DNA from 4 places in the Catenulispora sp. EB89 genome. Region 3 is predicted to be linked to each of the others. Evidence: riboswitches for the same ligand, from Rfam matches in the RefSeq annotation. Region 3 holds a riboswitch; each other region holds the start of a gene.
The links. A riboswitch is a leader RNA that binds a small molecule or an ion and turns the genes downstream of it on or off. The one in region 3 is predicted to bind cobalamin.
Positions count from the first base shown of each region.

Region 1 (4,203 bases), on a different contig from region 3:
CGGCGGTCCTCGGGCAGCGCGGCGACCAACTGGGCCAGCACCACGCCCTCCTCGAAGCCGGGCAGCCCGTCGGGCTGCGCACGCTCGGCCGCGCCCAGCCAGTCGTCGGTGTCCGCGAGCCGCGGCCGGGCCGAGGCCCGGCGGATGCGGTCGACGACGGTGCGCCGGGCGATCGCGCGCAGCCAGGTCTGCGCCGACGACCGGCCCTGGAAGGCCGGCAGCGCACGCAGGACCCGCAGGTACGTGTCCTGCGTGAGGTCGTCGGCGTCCTGCGGGCTGCCGCTCAGGCGCACGACGTAGCGGCGCACGTCGGGCCTGGTCGCCTGGATGAAGCGCTCGACGGCGGCCGGGTCGCCGTCCCGGGCGGCCAGGGCCAGCGCGTCGACGTCGGCTTGATCGACCGGGTGTTTCAGCGCAGGGGTCATCACCGTGTGTCCTTGCTGGAGAAAAAGAGACACGGCGACGCGGGATCACGTCGCCGGACAGGGCCGTCTACCGGACGGCGACCCCGGCCGGCGGCCCGCGGGAGATGATGACGTGGACGAGCAGGAGCTGGCGCAGCGGCGCAGCACTCTGGCTCACAACCGGCACACTGGGCGCCTGCGGCACGGGAACAACCACCCGGAACAGCAGCGCCAGCGGCGGGAGAAGGAAGGTCGCCGCCGAAGCCAGCAACCGGAAGACCGCGCGTTCACCGGTCGCGAGCCAGAGGCCTACTACGGTGGCGGCGGCGAGGTGCGCGGTAAGCATCCCCCAACTGTCGGAGCCGAGGAAGCCCGGGTCTGAGGACATGCCAGGCATGGTCATTCCGGCCATGGCCGGTGCGGGAGACAGGACCTGGCCGACTTCGAACCAGACGTGCAGCCCGGCTTGGGCACCGATCGTCAAGGCGACGACATGGACGATGCCGCGCTGTTTCGCAGAGAGCAGCCAGGCCAGCCCGAAAGTCGCCTCACCGGCGATGGCCAGCGCCCACCACGGCACCGACCGCCCGGACATCGACAAGTGCGCGGCCGTGGCCAGCAGCGTGCACACGGCCGCGAACATCGCAGACCGCACGGCGCGCAGTCCCCAGTCGACACTCATGACGGTGCCATCGTCGCATCCGCACGCCGCCGGGCTTCCGCTAGCCCTCCTCGCCGGCCGCGTTCCACCTCCGCTCAACGCGCGCGATCTTCCAGTACGCGATCGCCGCCACCCAGACAGCCACGAACGCGCCGACGATCACGAACCCGACGTTGTTCAGGTTCAGGTTCGCGATCCAGTCGGTGACCGGGTTGGCGAACCCGAACTGGTCGTGGACCACGCCGATCAGCTCGACGCTGCCGATGACCAGGGCGACGGCCACCGACAGGCCGGTGATCGTGAGGTTGTAGTAGACCTTGCGGATCGGGTTGGAGAAGGCCCAGTGGTAGGCGAAGTTCATGAAGGTGCCGTCGAGGGTGTCGAACAGGGTCATGCCCGCGGTGAACAGCAGCGGCAGGCACAGGATCGCGTACCAGGGCAGCCCGGCGGCGGCGCTGGAGCCGGCCAGCGCGAGCAGCAGGACTTCGGTGGCGGTGTCGAAGCCGATGCCGAACAGCAGGCCGACCGGGTACATCTGGCCGGGCCGGGTGATGGACTTGGTGAGCCGGCCCAGGATCCGGTTCATGAAGCCGCGCTTGTCCAGCTGCGCGGTCAACGCGGCCTCGTCGTACTCGCCGCGGCGCATCGCCTTGTAGACCTTGTAGATGCCGATCAGCGCGACCAGGTTCAGGATCCCGATCAGGTACAGGAACGTGCCGGAGGCGGTCGTGGACACCACGCCGAGGGACTGGCGCGTGCCGGACTTGTCGTCGGTGAGGCTCGTGGCCTGCCGTGCCCCGGCGGCGATCCCGGCGGCCAGCGCGACGACGATGGTCGAGTGCCCGAGCGCGAACCAGAACCCGACCGACACCGGCCGCTTCCCGTCGGCCATCAGCTTGCGCGTGGTGTTGTCGATCGCGGCTATGTGGTCGGCGTCGAACGCGTGGCGCATCCCGAGCGTGTAGGCGGTGATGCCGAGCCCGAAGCCGAAGACCTGCTTGCCGACCGTGTAGTGGTGCGGCGCGACCAACCCGGCCAGGATCCCGAACGCGGCCACGTGCATCGCCACGATCACCGCCAGCAACCCGCCGAACCGGAGCCAGTCGCCCCGCAGCCAGCGCACCGGCCCCGCGGACGAATCCCGGACAGCCCGGACAGAACGGTTCGCAGGCACGCTCACGCGGCTCGCCTCCAGCACCTCGTGGATGGTCGATGTTCGGTGCCGTGGCCGGTCTCCTGGCTGACGGGTCGAAGCCCCGGCCCCGCCTTCCCAGACGCGTCACGCGTCCAGTGGCCGCCGCCGCGCCAGACAAGCGCGGCCGGCGTGGAGCCGGTGCATTCCCGATCACAGTGGCGAGGGCCGCTCCGGTTTTCCACCGGTCTTCCCGAGCACCACGGCATGGTCACCGTAGCGAGCGGGTCGGAGGCGGGCAAGGCGGGGCCTCTGGCTTGTGCGCCACATCCGCCTCCGGCTTGACGCCGCCGTCCTCCGGTGGTCAGATCCCGGGGGCATTGCCGCACTGTCGCACGGCCGCACTGTCGCATTGCCGATCAGGATTCTTCGACGTGGGTGGGGATGGGGCTATGAGCGATCAGGGAGCTCGGGACGAGAAGTCCGCACGCGTGCGGGTCGCCGCCGAGCGTGCGGCCCAGCAGCGCAAGAGCATGCAGCGCCGCAGGCTCGGCATACTCGCGGTGGTAGTGGTGGTGATCGGGGTCTGCGTCGGCGTCGGGCTCGCGGTGAGTTCGAACTCCGCCAAGCCGAAGGCCTACACCCCGCCGACCGACGGCTCCGTGGTCGCCGACAAGTACGCGAACCCCGCGAACAAGGCGACGGCCCTGTCCTACGGCCCCGCGTCGGCCCCGCACACCCTGACGATCTTCGAGGACTTCCGCTGCCCCTACTGCAAGGCGCTGGAGACGGGATCGGCGTCCGTCTACAAGGCCTACGTCGCCAACGGAACACTGCGCGTGCTCTTCCACCCGGTGACCCTCATCGACACCCACGACAACGGCAGCGGCTCGCTCCAGTCCGGCAACGCCGCCGCGTGCGCCGCGGCCGCCGGGAAGTTCGACGAGTACCACGACGTGCTCTTCGCCCACCAGCCGGACGAGACCACCGACGGCTACAGCAGCACCGCGACGCTGATCTCGCTGGCCAAGCAGGTCCCGGGACTGGACACGCCGGCGTTCGAGACGTGCGTCAACGCCGGCACGTACAAGGGCCTGGTCCAGCAGAACTGGTCGGACTTCAACACGCTGCAACTCCAGGGGACGCCGACGCTGATGCTCGACGGCAAGACCCTCTCGCTGCCGAACAACTTCTGGCTGGCGTCGAAGGACGGGTCGTCGCTGGCCGGGTCGGACCCGGCGGTGCTGAAGCAGGTGTTCCAGAGCGCGGGGCTGCCGGCGCTGTCGTAGCGGTCCTGAGAACTGCCCCCGGCGGGTCGGGAACCAGCCGGGGTTCGCCTACGACTATCACTTCAGAGCGCACCGTCCGCGGCACCGTACGGGTGCCCGTTTCCCGGGTCGCGCGACGATTTCGAGTGCTTGTAGGTGTTCATGAGGCGGCTTCGTGAGCTGGGCCGGCGGCTCAGCGGGTCCGGCCGGGTGCTGGCGTTCGTCGTGCTGTTGGCGGGGTTGTACGCCGGGGCGCTGGGCATCGGGCACCTGGCCGGGCCGGTCGCCCCCGATCTGGTTCCCGGCGTGCCGCCGGTCGGACGACAGCCACCCCCGGGGATGCCGGGGATGGGTGGCATGCGGTGAGCGCCCCGACCGTCACCGATCTCGTAGTCGGCGGCATGACCTGCGCCGCATGCGTCAGTCGCGTGGAACGGCGCCTGGCCCGCGTCGACGGCGTCTCGGCCGGCGTGAACCTGGCCACCGGCCGGGCCCGCATCCTGCATCCGGCGCACATCCCGGTCCAGGACCTGATCGCCGCGGTCGAGCAGGCCGGATACACGGCGTGCCTGGTCTCCGCCGCCGCCCCGCCGGAGTCGGAGCCCGAGCCGCCAACCGACCGCGAACGCCTGCTCGGCGTCGCCGCGATGGCCGTGCCGGTCATCCTCCTGTCCATGATCCCGGCGTTCCAGTTCCGCAACTGGCAATGGTTCTGCTTCCTCCTCGCCGCGCCAGTCG
Region 1 is NZ_JBGCCU010000012.1:232,008-236,210, forward strand. Features, by position in the region: gene ABH920_RS25475 (sigma-70 family RNA polymerase sigma factor) at 1-425, opposite strand, end outside; gene ABH920_RS25480 (hypothetical protein) at 493-1,086, opposite strand; gene ABH920_RS25485 (HoxN/HupN/NixA family nickel/cobalt transporter) at 1,127-2,245, opposite strand; cobalamin riboswitch at 2,274-2,477, opposite strand; gene ABH920_RS25490 (DsbA family protein) at 2,650-3,486, shown strand; gene ABH920_RS25495 (hypothetical protein) at 3,628-3,831, shown strand; gene ABH920_RS25500 (heavy metal translocating P-type ATPase) at 3,867-4,203, shown strand, end outside.
Region 1: another riboswitch for cobalamin. It lies ahead of ABH920_RS25485 (HoxN/HupN/NixA family nickel/cobalt transporter); the one in region 3 lies ahead of ABH920_RS37545 (ribonucleoside-diphosphate reductase subunit alpha).

Region 2 (4,203 bases), on a different contig from region 3:
CGTCAGGTGCACGGTCTCCCCCACCTCGCGCTGGAGCTTGCGGAGGTGGTCCACGGCGATGCCGCGCAGGTCCAGCGTGGACAGGTAGGCCTGGCCGAGGCGGAGGGCGCCGTGGCCGAGGCGGAACCAGCCGGTCTCGCGGTCGCGGTCCAGCAGGTGTTCTTCGAGCAGGGGGCCGGTCAGGCGCAGCACGGTGCTCTTGTTCAGTCCGAGGTCTTCGGCCAGCTTGCCGAGGGGGACGCCGCGGCCGCTGCCGGCGTGTTCGCGGACGTATCCGAGGACCGCCAGCGCGCGCCGCAGCGACGACGACTGGTTGCGGTCTCCTGGAGCCGGCGGGGCTTGGCCGTCTTGTTCCGCCATCGCGTCATGTCCTCTCGGTTGCTGTGTTCGGCGCGGTCTTCGACACGCCATTTTGCTATGCAAAAGACTTGAAGCAAGCCCTTGTCCGGCCGCCGCCGGCCCGCCTAACGTCAGCCGGCATCGAGCCCTTCGGCGCTGCGCCGCACCGCTGAACTGGGCTGATCATCCCCGGCACCTGTCAAGGCCTGCCTCGGCCCCGATCAGCGCGGAGGTTCACTGTGCACGGCTTCGTCCATTGGCTGCAGCACGACACCGGCGGCCTGCTCACGCTCTGCGGATGCTCCATAGCCCTGCTGCTGTTCCTCATCATCAAGATCAAGCTCGAACCCTTCATCGCCCTGATCGCCGCCAGCCTGGTGCTCGCGCTGGCGGCCGGGCTCCCGGTCTCGACGATCGTCGGGACCGCGCTGGTCAGCAACAAGTCGTTGCTGGAGACCGGATTCGGCTCGATCCTCGGCCACAGCGCGGCGATCATCGGGCTCGGCACGATCTTCGGCGCGCTGCTCGAGCGCTCCGGCGGGGCCGACGTGCTGGCCGCGCGGCTGCAGGCGGCCTTCGGGGAGCGGGGCGCGCCGCTGGCGATGGGGCTGACCGGCCTCATCTTCGGCATCCCGGTGTTCTTCGACGTCGGCATCTTCGTGCTGGCGCCGCTGGTCTACGTCGCGGCCCGGCGCGGCGGCCACTCGCTGGTGGTCTACGCGCTCCCGATGCTCGCCGGCCTGTCGATGACGCACGCGTTCCTGCCGCCGCACCCCGGCCCGGTCGCCGTCACCGGGCTGCTCGGCGTCAGCCTCGGGTGGATGCTCATCATGGGGCTGATCTGCGGCCTGCCGGCGTTTCTGGTGGCCGGGGTGGCGTGGGGCAGCTGGATCGGCAAGCGGGTGATCATCGCCGTGCCCGAGATGGACGGCCGGAGTGGCGATGGCGATCAGGTGGCCGCGCTGTCGGAAGAGGCCGCCGTGGAGACAGACGCAGCAGTGGGGCGCAAGGCTCCGCGGTTGTCGATGATCATCGGTCTCATCGCGGTGCCGTTGGTGCTGATCCTCGGTGCGACGTTCGGGACCGTCTATCTGAAGAAGAGCTCGGCGCTGCCGGTGCTCACGTTCCTCGGCACCCCCTCGGTGGCGCTGACCATCGCCGTCCTGCTGGCCTTCTGGCTGCTCGGGACGCGGCGCGGATTCAGCCGCGCGGAGCTGGCCGAGCTCAGCTCGAACTCGCTGCGTCCGGTGGCGATGATCCTGCTCGTGATCGGGGCGGGCAGCTTCTTCGGCGCCGTGATCACCGCGACCGGCGTCGGCAAGGCCCTGTCCCAGTCGCTGACCACGGCCGGCCTCCCGCTGATCCTCCTGGCCTACGTCATCAGCTGCGGCATGCGCCTGGCGCAGGGGTCCGCCACGGTCGCGATCGTCACGACCGGCGGCATCGTCGCGCCGCTGGTGGAGAAGGGCCATTTCGCACAGCCGCACATCGCGCTGATCGCGGTGGCCATCTCGGCCGGATCGATCATCGCCTCGCATGTGAACGACGGCGGGTTCTGGATCGTCTCGCGGTACTTCAACATGACCGTCAAGGACACGCTGCGGACGTGGACCGTGCTGGAGACGATCCTGTCAGTGGTCGGATTCACCGCAGCAGGGCTGCTCAGCCTGGCGATCTGATATCGCCACGCCACGCCACGCCGTCCGACATGCGGGCAGCCTGGTCCGTCCCCTGGAACCGCCCTACAGTGAAAGAGCAGTCGGTTCGCCGATGTCATCCAGACATCGGCGGCGTAAGAGGGAACCCGGTGGAATTCCGGGACTGCCCCGCAGCGGTGAGTGGGAACGACCGCCGTCATCAGCACTGGGCCCGCGAGGGCCTGGGAAGCGACGGCCAGTAGGAGTCGGCCTTTCCCGGCCGGCGTGCCCGCGAGTCCGAAGACCTGCCACTGCCCGCGCGCGACCGTGCGCGGAGATCTCGGTGACCTCGAGGGCGGGTCGACGGACAGCAGCGGACGAGCCGGGCCGCGACAGCGCCCGGGCCCGGTCTGCGACGCCACCCCTTCGCGCCTTCGTCCCCTTCCGGGATCGCAGGAGAACTGCTCGCGAAGGAGAGCGTCTTGACCCGCAAGACCACCACCAGGACGACAGCCGCACGCGCCACCGTGTACGGCTACCCGCGCCAGGGCTGCAACCGGGAGCTGAAGAAGGCCGTCGAAGGGTACTGGCACGGCCGCGTCAGCGCGGAAGCGCTGCACCAGACCGCATCCGACCTGCGACGGGAGAACTGGCGCCAGCTCGCCGAGGCCGGCATCGACGAGGTGCCCAGCGGCGACTTCTCGCTCTACGACCACGTCCTGGACACCAGCGTCATGGTCGGCGCGATCCCGCCGCGGCACCGGGCCGCCGTGGCCGCGAATCCGCTCGACGGCTACTTCGCGATGGCCCGTGGGACGCAGGACACCGCGCCCCTGGAGATGACCAAGTGGTTCGACACCAACTACCACTACCTGGTCCCCGAGCTCGGGCCCGACACCGTCTTCACCGCTGATGCCGGCAAGCAGGTCGCCGAGTTCAAGGAGGCGACGGCGCTCGGCCACACCGCGCGGCCGGTGCTCCTCGGCCCGGTCAGCTACCTGCTGCTGGCCAAGCCGGTGCTCGGCGCCTCGCCGCTGTTCGAGCCGGTCAACCTGATCAACCGCCTGCTGCCGGTCTACGCCGAGATCCTCGCCGACCTGCGCGCCGCCGGGGCCCAGTGGGTCCAGCTCGACGAGCCCGCCCTGGTCCAGGACCAGCCCGAGGAGATCCTGCGCACCGCCGCGCGCGCCTACCTCGACCTCGGCCGCCTCACCGACCGGCCGAAGATCCTCGCCGCCTCCTACTTCGACCGGCTCGGCGCGGCGTTGCCGGTGCTCGCGCAGGCCCCGATCGAGGGCCTGGCGCTGGACTTCACCGGTCCGGCCGCCGCGAACCTGGACGCCCTGGCGGCGATCGGCGGCCTGCCGGGCAAGCGGCTGGTGGCCGGGGTCGTGAACGGCCGCAACGTGTGGATCAACGACCTCGCCGCCTCGCTGTCGACGCTGGGCACGCTGCTCGGTCTGGCCGACCGTGTGGACGTCGCGGCCTCCTGCTCGCTCCTGCACGTGCCGCTGGACGCCGAGGCCGAACGCGGCCTGGACCCGCAGATCGCCCGCTGGCTCGCCTTCGCCCGGCAGAAGACCGCCGAGCTCGCCGTGCTGGCCCGAGGCCTGTCGCAGGGCACGGACACGATCGCCGCCGAGCTCGCGGCCAACCGGGCCGACCTGGCCTCCCGGGCCGGATCGGCGGTGACCGGTGACCCGGAGGTACGGACACGCGCTGCATCCGTTACGGACGCTCACATCCACCGTTCCCAGCCGTACGCCGAACGCACCGCCGCCCAGCGGGCCCGGCTGGCGCTGCCACCGCTGCCGACGACCACGATCGGCTCGTTCCCGCAGACCGACGAGCTGCGCGCGGCCCGGGCCGGCCTGCGCGCCGGCCGCATCGACGACGCCGCCTACCGGGAGCGGATCGAGGCCGAGATCCGCGAGGTCGTGGGCTTCCAGGAACGGGTCGGGCTCGACGTCCTGGTGCACGGCGAGGCCGAACGCAACGACATGGTCCAGTACTTCGCCGAGCAGCTGGTCGGCTATCTGGCCACGCGGCACGGCTGGGTCCAGTCCTACGGCACCCGCTACGTCCGGCCACCGATCCTGGCCGGCGACATCTCGCGCCCGGCCCCGATGACCGTCCGCTGGACGAGCTACGCGCAGTCGCTGACGGCCAAGCCGGTCAAGGGCATGCTCACCGGCCCGGTGACGATGCTCGCCTGGTCCTTCGTCCG
Region 2 is NZ_JBGCCU010000005.1:93,668-97,870, reverse strand. Features, by position in the region: gene ABH920_RS12705 (IclR family transcriptional regulator) at 1-360, opposite strand, end outside; gene ABH920_RS12700 (GntP family permease) at 579-2,018, shown strand; cobalamin riboswitch at 2,083-2,304, shown strand; gene metE (5-methyltetrahydropteroyltriglutamate--homocysteine S-methyltransferase) at 2,459-4,203, shown strand, end outside.
Region 2: another riboswitch for cobalamin. It lies ahead of metE (5-methyltetrahydropteroyltriglutamate--homocysteine S-methyltransferase); the one in region 3 lies ahead of ABH920_RS37545 (ribonucleoside-diphosphate reductase subunit alpha).

Region 3 (4,203 bases):
CCGCGGGCCGCGGCCAGCTCGATCAGCGCCTTCTGCGGCAGCTCCCACGCCGTCCGGTACAGGGCCCTGATCTCCGCCGGCAGCGCCTCGACGCCCTGCACCGAGCCCTCGGCCCGCTTGATCGCCTCGCGCACCGCCGGGGTCCACAGCCCCAGCGCCTTCAGCTCGCCGACCAGCGCCGAGTTGATCTGCAGGAACTCCCCGGACAGCGTCTCGCGCTTGAACAGGTTCGACACCTGCGGCTCGATGCACTCGTAGCAGCCGGCGATGGAGGCGATGGTCGCGGTCGGGGCGATCGCCACCAGCAGCGAGTTGCGCAGGCCGGTGGCCGCGATCCGGCCGCGGACCCTGCTCCAGCGCGCGGCCAGCTCCGGCGAGGTGGCGACGTTCCACAGGTCCGGCTGCAGGTCGCCCTTCGCGGCGCGGGTGTCCGCGAACGCCGGGTGCGCGCCGAACTCCTCCGCCAGCCCGGCCGAGGTCTCCAGCGCGGTCAGGTAGATCTCCTCGGAGATCCGCGTCGACAGCTCCTGCGCCCGCGCGTCGTCGAAGGGCAGCCGCAGCGCGAAGAACACGTCCTGCAGCCCCATCAGGCCCAGCCCGACCGGACGCCAGCGCGGGTTCGACGCCGCGGTCTGCTCGCTCGGGTAGTAGTTGATGTCGATGACCCGGTCCAGGAAGACCACGGCGGTGCGGACCGTGGCGCGCAGCCGGTCCCAGTCGATCGCGTCGCGGGACGCGGTCAGGTGCGCGCCGAGGTTGATCGAGCCCAGGTTGCAGACGGCGGTCTCGGCGTCGGAGGAGACCTCGATGATTTCAGTGCACAGATTCGACAGGTGCACGGTGTTGCCGGGGACGCCGGTCTGGTTGCAGAGCTTGTTCGATGCGTCCTTGAACGTCATCCAGCCGTTGCCGGTCTGCGCCAGTGTGCGCATCATCTTGCCGTAGAGCTCACGCGCCGAGACCTGCCGGACGTAGCGGCCCTCGGCCTCGGCCGCGCGGTACGCCGCGTCGAACTCCGCGCCCCACAGGTCCGGCAGCTCCGGAACCTGGTCGGGGTCCATCAGGGACCAGAGGCCGTCGGCCTCGACGCGGCGCATGAACTCGTCCGGGATCCAGTTGGCCAGGTTCAGGTTGTGCGTGCGGCGCGCGTCCTCGCCGGTGTTGTCCCGCAGCTGGAGGAACTCCTCGACGTCCGGGTGCCACGGCTCCAGGTACACGCACGCCGCGCCCTTGCGCCGGCCGCCCTGGTTGACCGCGGCGACCGAGGAGTCCAGCGTGCGCAGGAACGGGACGATGCCGTTGGAGCGGCCGTTGGTGCTGCGGATCAGGGCGCCGCGCCCGCGGACCCGGGAGAAGCCGATGCCGATGCCGCCGGCGAACTTCGACAGGCGCGCGACCTGTTGGTAGCGGTCGTAGATGGAGTCCAGCTCGTCGCGCGGGGAGTCCACCAGGTAGCAGGACGACATCTGGGTGTGCCGGGTGCCGGAGTTGAACAGCGTCGGCGAGCTCGGCAGGTAGGCCAGCGAGGACATCAGGCGGTAGAAGCCGACGGCCTCCTGCGGGTCCTGCGACAGCCCGACGGCGACGCGCAGCAGGAAGTGCTGCGGGGTCTCGATCACGCGGCGGGTCACCGGGTGCCGCAGCAGGTAGCGGTCGTAGACGGTGCGCAGGCCGAAGTACTCGAAGCGGAGGTCGCCCTCGGGGTCGATCGCGGCGTCGAACCGCTCGGCCGCCGAGCTCACCAGAGCCTCCGTCACATCGCCGATCAGGCCCTCCCGATGCCCGACGGCGATGGACGCGCTGAAGCCGGTCGCGCCCTGGCCGGCGGCTTCGCGGGCGATGACCCCGGACAGCAGGCGGGCGGCGAGCTTCGAGTACTGCGGCTCCTCGCCGATGAGCTCGGCCGCGCTCTGGACGGCGAGGTCGGCGATCTGGTCGGCGGTGGCGTTCGGCGGCAGGCCGGCGAAGGTCTTGCGGGCCACGCGCGCCGCGTCGACGTCGGGCAGGTCCGCGGACTTGTCCGCGATCTCCGCTTCGAGCTGAGCCGCTGTCGTCGCTGTCGTCGCTGTCGTGGTCACCGGCGGCAGCGCCTGCGCCCCCGCGCGCCTCGCTGCGTCCGTGGTCTCGACATGTGTGAGCGTGACCGTCACAACCTTCTCCTCGCCAGTCGTAGGTCCGAGGTCCGAACCGTTGGCGAGCAGACACCGGAGGCACGCGAAAGCCGCGACGCGCTCCGCCGTCAGCCGTCCCACGCGGCCTCGGACCAGCCGTACCCCACGTCCGGGCACGGCACGGCTGGCAGGTCTTCGGACTCGCGGGCGCTCGCGGGCCCGGGGAGGACCGCGCGAACCTACTGGCCGTCACTTCCCAGGCCGGCGCCTTCCGGCGCCACTCGGCCCAGTGTGTACGACGGCTGTCGTTCCCACTCACCGCTGCGGGGCAGTCCCGGTCTCGCACCGGGTTCCCTCTTGCCTCGACCGCCGCCCTTGTGCGGGGCGGTGGTCGAACCAGCTGCATCGGACACCATATCTTGTGGCGGCGCTCAAATTCCAATCAACATGCTGTATGTCAGGGGACTACTGGAAGGTGGCGTGCGTCGGCCGCAGGTAGATCCGCACGCGGGTCGGCGCGTCGCCCACGGGACCGTCCATCGGCAGCGCGTAGCGGTCGGCCAGGACGGCGAAGAAGTCACCCTCCGGGTCCGGCTCGATGCGGTCCACGGTCCCGCGCAGCTCCAGGTAGCGGTACGGGGCCTCGGGGTCGTTGATGGAGACCGCGGCGTGCGGGCGGTCGTTGAGTTCCTTGTACTTCGCGCGCTTGGTCGAGGTGGTGAAGGACAGGAATTGGCCGTCCCACAGGAACCACATCGGGTTCACGTGCGGGGTGCCGTCGGCGCGGATCGTCGCCAGGTGGCAGAAGACGGGGCGCTCGAGCAGGTCGGTGTGGGATGCGGGGATGACGGACATGGGTCTACTCCAGTCGGGGACGGGGTTTCGGACAAGGGGAGATGTCGACTGGCAGCGATCAGGAAACGTGATCGTCGGTAGTGGCGGCGACGCCGGCCCGCATGACCGACCACCACTCGGCGACTCGCTCGGCGACGTCGGCGTGGCCGGACAGGATGCCCGAGACGTGCTGGACGCCCTGGAAGCCGGCGACCGAGGCCCGGGCCAGTGCGCCGGGATCGGCTCCGGGCCGGAGCTCGCCGCGGTCGGCGGCGGTGCGGAACAGGTCGGTCGAGGTGGCGATCCAGTCCACGAACGGCATGTGGACCGGCTCGGAGATCAGCGCGCGCTCGGCTTGCAGGCGGACCGTCGCGCGGACGATCGGGTCCTCGCGGATCTGCGCCGCGATGCGGGCGAAGACCTCGCCGAGGAGGTCGAGGACCCGATTGTGCGCCGGCGTCACCTCGGTGACCACCGAGGGCCACTGCTCGTAGCACTCCTCGACGATGGCCGCCGCGATGGCGGCCTTCGCCGGGAAGTGGAAGGCGAGGGCGCCCTTGGTGACGCCGGCGCGGGCCGCGATCTCGCTGGTGGTGGCCGTCGCGTAGCCGAGCTCTGCGAAGCACTCGGACGCGGCCAGCAGGATCGCGCGGCGGGTGCGGCGGGCGCGCTCCTGCGTGGGCTCGCTCGGGGTCCGGGGCTCGGCCGAGGCTCGGGAGCTGGCCGAGCCCCGGGAGCCGGCCGAGCCTCGCGAGTCGGCCGGCGGCGGCGTCACGTGCTCAGCTCCGGACCGCGACGACGGTCTTGCCGGGGCTGCGGTTCTCGGCCTGCGCGATGTGCGCCTCGGCGGCCTCGCTCCAGCCGATGACGCGCGGCGCCGGGATCGCCAGCCCCTCGGCGGTGAGCGCGAAGACCCCGGCGATGAGGTCGCCGACCGCGCCGGCGTCGCCCCGGGCCCGGTTGATGATGCTGAAGCCGGCCGTGGTCCAGTTGTTGCGGCGCAGGTCCGCCAGGCTCGGGGCGGCGGGGTCCGGCTGGCCGGCGGCGGCGCCGTAGCTGACCAGGCGGCCGCCGGGGGCGAGCAGCGCGGGCATCGCGGCCGACACGTCGCCGCCGATGGACTCCAGGACCACGTCGAACAGCGCGCCGTCGGCGGCCTCGCGGGCGTTGGCGGCGAACTCGGCGTCGCGGATCGCGGGGCGGTAGGCGGCGGCGAGGGTGGCGGCGGAGCGCGCGCTGGTGCCGCCGACCAGCGCCG
Region 3 is NZ_JBGCCU010000024.1:36,052-40,254, reverse strand. Features, by position in the region: gene ABH920_RS37545 (ribonucleoside-diphosphate reductase subunit alpha) at 1-2,027, opposite strand, end outside; cobalamin riboswitch at 2,280-2,527, opposite strand; gene ABH920_RS37540 (PPOX class F420-dependent oxidoreductase) at 2,577-2,966, opposite strand; gene ABH920_RS37535 (ScbR family autoregulator-binding transcription factor) at 3,025-3,720, opposite strand; gene ABH920_RS37530 (zinc-binding alcohol dehydrogenase family protein) at 3,725-4,203, opposite strand, start outside.

Region 4 (4,203 bases), on a different contig from region 3:
CCGGCCGACCTGGTGCTCGGCGTGCGCGAACTCGGCAGCGCCTACCTAGGCGGCCTGTCGCTGAGCGCCCTCGCCCGCGCCGGACGGGTCGAGGAGCTGCGGGCCGGGACGCTGGCGGCGGCGTCGCGGGCGTTTGTGAGCGACGTCGCGCCGTGGCTGCCCTTCGGCTTCTAATCGCGATCTCATACTGTGGGCGGCATGACTGAGGTACAGGTGAAGGACTACAACGGCGTACTCCTGAAGCGGCACCCCGCGTCGGGCAACGGCGTGGTCGCGGAGATCGTGCTGAACCGCGCGTCGGCGATGAACGCCATCTCGACGGCGATGGCCGCGGCGATCCGCGACGTCGCGCCGGAGCTGGCCGAGGACCCGGCGGTACGCGCGGTGGTGGTGTCGTCGGCACCGCCGGAGGCCGAGGGCAAGAACCACGCGTTCTGCGTCGGCGTGGACCTCAAGGAACGCAACCAGATGAGCGACGCGGAACTGGTCGCCACCCGCCCGGCCTTCCGCCGGACCTGGGGCGCGTTCGGCTCCCTGCCGATGCCGGTCATCGCCGCGGTCTCCGGCTACGCCCTCGGCGGCGGCTGCGAACTGGCCCTGGCCTGCGACCTGATCGTGGCCGACGACGGCGCGGTCTTCGGCCTGCCGGAGGTCTCAGTCGGCGTCATCCCCGGCGGCGGCGGCACGCAGACCCTGGTACGCCGCATCGGCACGAACCGCGCCGCCGACCTGATCTTCACGGCCCGCCGCATCGACGCCGACGAAGCCGACCGCTTCGGCATGGTGGACCGCCGGATCACAGGAGCCTCGACAGCGCGCGACGCGGCACTGGAGCTGGCGCAGCAGATCGCGAAGAACTCGCCGATCGGGGTCCGCAACGCGAAGCACGCGCTGAAGGTCGGCGCCGACCTGCCGCTGGCCGCGGGGCTGGATGTGGAGGACGGGGCTTGGCGGGCGACGGCTTTCTCGGCGGACCGGGCCGAGGGTGTGCGGGCGTTTGTGGAGAAGCGGGCGCCGGTTTGGCCGTGATTCGGCGCTATATTCCCGGGGGATCACACCACCCTGCGTCCAGTATCCGGCCCGGTCAACCGCCGGCGGAAGGACACCGGGCCGGAAAGCACCCGCTCGGAGTAGTGCAGATCACCAGCCGTCGCCCCGTTCGGCGTTAGGCGCGCGCCCTGGCGCTTGCTAGCGTCAGGGGCGACGGCGGTGTGCGCCGTCCACAACGTGTGCAGCGAAGCCGGTGGGAGTCCGGCGCTGTCCCGCAACTGTGAGCTCCGCCCTTCGGAGTGAGCCAGGTCGCCTCACGCGGTGTGCCAACGTTCGGCCCTCGCGGTTCGGGGCGGTCCGGCTGTGCGCTTCACGCCTCATCTGGGTCGGTGCGTGCTGTGCGGACCGCGGATCAGCCGGAGGAGCTGACTTCGTGCATTCTCGTCTGCACATTCTGACGCGGCGGGTGGCCGTCGGCGTCGTCGCGGCCTCGGCGCTGCTGGCCGCCGGGTGTTCGTCGTCGAAGTCGGCGTCGGCTGGCTCAGGGGCGTCGACCACCGCGACGACCGCCGCTTCCAGCACGGCCGCGTTCCCGGCGACCATCACCGCGAAGAACGGTGCGGTGAAGCTGGCCGCCGAACCCAAGAAGATCGTGTCGCTGTCACCGTCGGCCACCGAGGATCTGTTCCAGATCGGTGCGGGCTCGCAGGTCGTCGCGGTCGACGACCAGTCGAACTTCCCTGCCACGGCGCCGAAGACGACGTTGTCCGGCTACAAGCCGAACGCCGAGGCGATCGCGAAGTACAACCCGGACCTGGTGGTCGTCGCCGACGACAGCTCGCAGATCGTGGAGCAGCTCGGGAAGCTGAACGTGCCGGTGCTGTGGTTCGACGCCCCGAACACGCTGGACGACGCCTACAGCCAGATCACCGAACTCGGCGCCGCCACCGGTCACGCCGGGCCGGCCGCCACCACGGTCGCGGGTATGAAGCAGCAGATCACCGCAGCCATCGCGGCCACGAAGAAGCCGACCAGTCCCCTGAAGTACTACTACGAGGTCGGCACGCCGGGGAACTACAGCGCGACCTCGAAGACCTTCATCGGCTCGATCTTCGCGCAGTTCGGCCTCACCAACATCGCCGATCCGGCGGACAAGACCGGCGGCGGCTACCCCCAGCTGTCCGACGAGTACCTGGTCACCTCGGCGCCCGACCTGATCTTCCTGGCCGACACCAAGTGCTGCCAGCAGACCGCCGCCACCGTCGCCGCCCGCCCCGGCTGGTCGGCGATCCCCGCGGTGAAGAACGCCGCGAAGGGCACCGTCGTCGGCCTCGACGACGACATCGCCTCGCGCTGGGGCCCGCGCCTGGTGCAGCTGGTGCAGCAGATCGCGAAGGCCGTGAACCAGGCCCAGGGCTGAGCGGGGAGGAGATGGGGCGAGGGACGGATCCGGTGCCGGCCGACGTGAGCAGCCTGGGCGGCGGCGACTCCGCGCACGCGCACACGCACGCCGAGCACGGTGCTGCGGCGGCGGGGCAGGCAGAGAGTGGCGGCGGTGCGGCGAAGAAAGCTGCGGTCGGCGTACCCGAGCTTGCGGGCACCAGCGGTGCGGCGAAGGAAGCTGCGGCTGGCGCACCGGAGCTTGCGGGCATCAGCCTTGCGGCGGAAAGCAGCGCCCGCCGCCGAACCCGCCGAATCCACCCAACCCGCCCCACCATCGCCCTCCTCACCGGCCTCCTCGTCCTCCTCCTCGCCGTCCTCGTCTCCAGCCTCGGCGGCGCGGCGGGCCTCCCGGTCGCCGGCACCGCCAAGGCCCTCCTCGACAAGCTCCCCTTCGTCGACCTCCGCACGGGGCTCGGGCCGGTGCAGCTGAGTGTGCTCGACCAGATTCGGCTGCCGCGCGTCGTGCTCGCGACGCTCGTCGGGGCGCTGCTCGCGCAGGCCGGTGCCGCGTATCAGGGTGTCTTCCGGAATCCGTTGTCCGATTCCGGGACCATCGGGGCTTCGGCCGGTGCCGGGATGGCCGCGACGCTCGTCATCGTCTACGGCGGCGGGCCTGAGCACACCGTGGCCGGGATCGGCGCTGTGCCGCTCGCGGCGTTCGTCGGGGCGCTCGGCGGGGTGCTCGCCAGTTATGTGCTCGGCACGTTCGTGGGTCGCGGGGGCACCGCTTCGCTCATCCTCGCCGGGGTCGCCGTCAGTTCGTTCGTCGGGGCGGTGCAGGCATTCGTCATGCAGCGGAGCACCGCGGACGTGCGGCAGGTGTACTCGTGGCTGTTCGGGAGTTTCGCTGCCGCCGACTGGTCGTTGGTGCGGTTGGCGCTGCCCTATGCCGTCATCAGTGTCCTGATCGTCACTGTGCACGCCCGGCATCTCGACGTCCTCGCGCTCGGCGACGACGAGGCCGCCACGCTCGGCCTGCATCCGGTGCGCACGCGCGTGATCGTGCTGGCCGCCGCGTCGCTGGCGACCGCGACGGCGGTGGCGGTCAGCGGCATCATCGGCTTCGTCGGGCTGGTGGTGCCGCATGTCGTGCGGCGTGTCGCCGGGCCCGGGCATCGGCTGCTGCTGCCGATGAGCCTGCTGGTCGGTGGGGCGTTCCTGGTGTTGGCCGATCTGCTGGCGCGGACCGTGCTGGCGCCGGCCGAGCTGCCGATCGGGGTCGTCACCTCGTTCGTCGGGGCGCCGTTCTTCCTGGTCATCCTGCGGGCCACGCGGGAGCGTGACCGGTGAGCGCGGTCAAGGCCGCCGGGGTGCGGGTGCGGCTGGACCGCAAGCCGATCCTGCACGGCGTCGACCTCGACGTGGCCGCCGGGGCCTGGCACGCCGTGCTCGGACCGAACGGCGCGGGCAAGTCCACGCTGCTCAAGGCGATCGTCGGCATCCTGCCGTACGAGGGCGACATCAGCGTCGGCGGCGAGGCCGTCGCGAAGCTCTCCGCCAAACACCGGGCCCGCCTCATCGCCTACGTCCCGCAGCAGCCGCAGCTTCCCGGCGACATGACCGTCTCCGAGTACGTCCTGCTCGGCCGCACGCCGCACCTGGGCTACCTCGGTGTTGAGTCCCGGACCGATCGCGCGGTCGCCGAGAGCGCGCTGGAGCGCCTGGACCTGGCCGGATTCTCCGGCCGGCGGCTCGGCGCGATGTCCGGCGGCGAACGCCAGCGCGTCGTCCTGGCCCGCGCGCTGGCCCAGCAGGCCGGCGTCCTGCTGC
Region 4 is NZ_JBGCCU010000001.1:176,490-180,692, reverse strand. Features, by position in the region: gene ABH920_RS00805 (GNAT family N-acetyltransferase) at 1-174, shown strand, start outside; gene ABH920_RS00800 (enoyl-CoA hydratase/isomerase family protein) at 199-1,029, shown strand; cobalamin riboswitch at 1,191-1,319, shown strand; gene ABH920_RS00795 (ABC transporter substrate-binding protein) at 1,424-2,410, shown strand; gene ABH920_RS00790 (FecCD family ABC transporter permease) at 2,686-3,723, shown strand; gene ABH920_RS00785 (ABC transporter ATP-binding protein) at 3,720-4,203, shown strand, end outside.
Region 4: another riboswitch for cobalamin. It lies ahead of ABH920_RS00795 (ABC transporter substrate-binding protein); the one in region 3 lies ahead of ABH920_RS37545 (ribonucleoside-diphosphate reductase subunit alpha).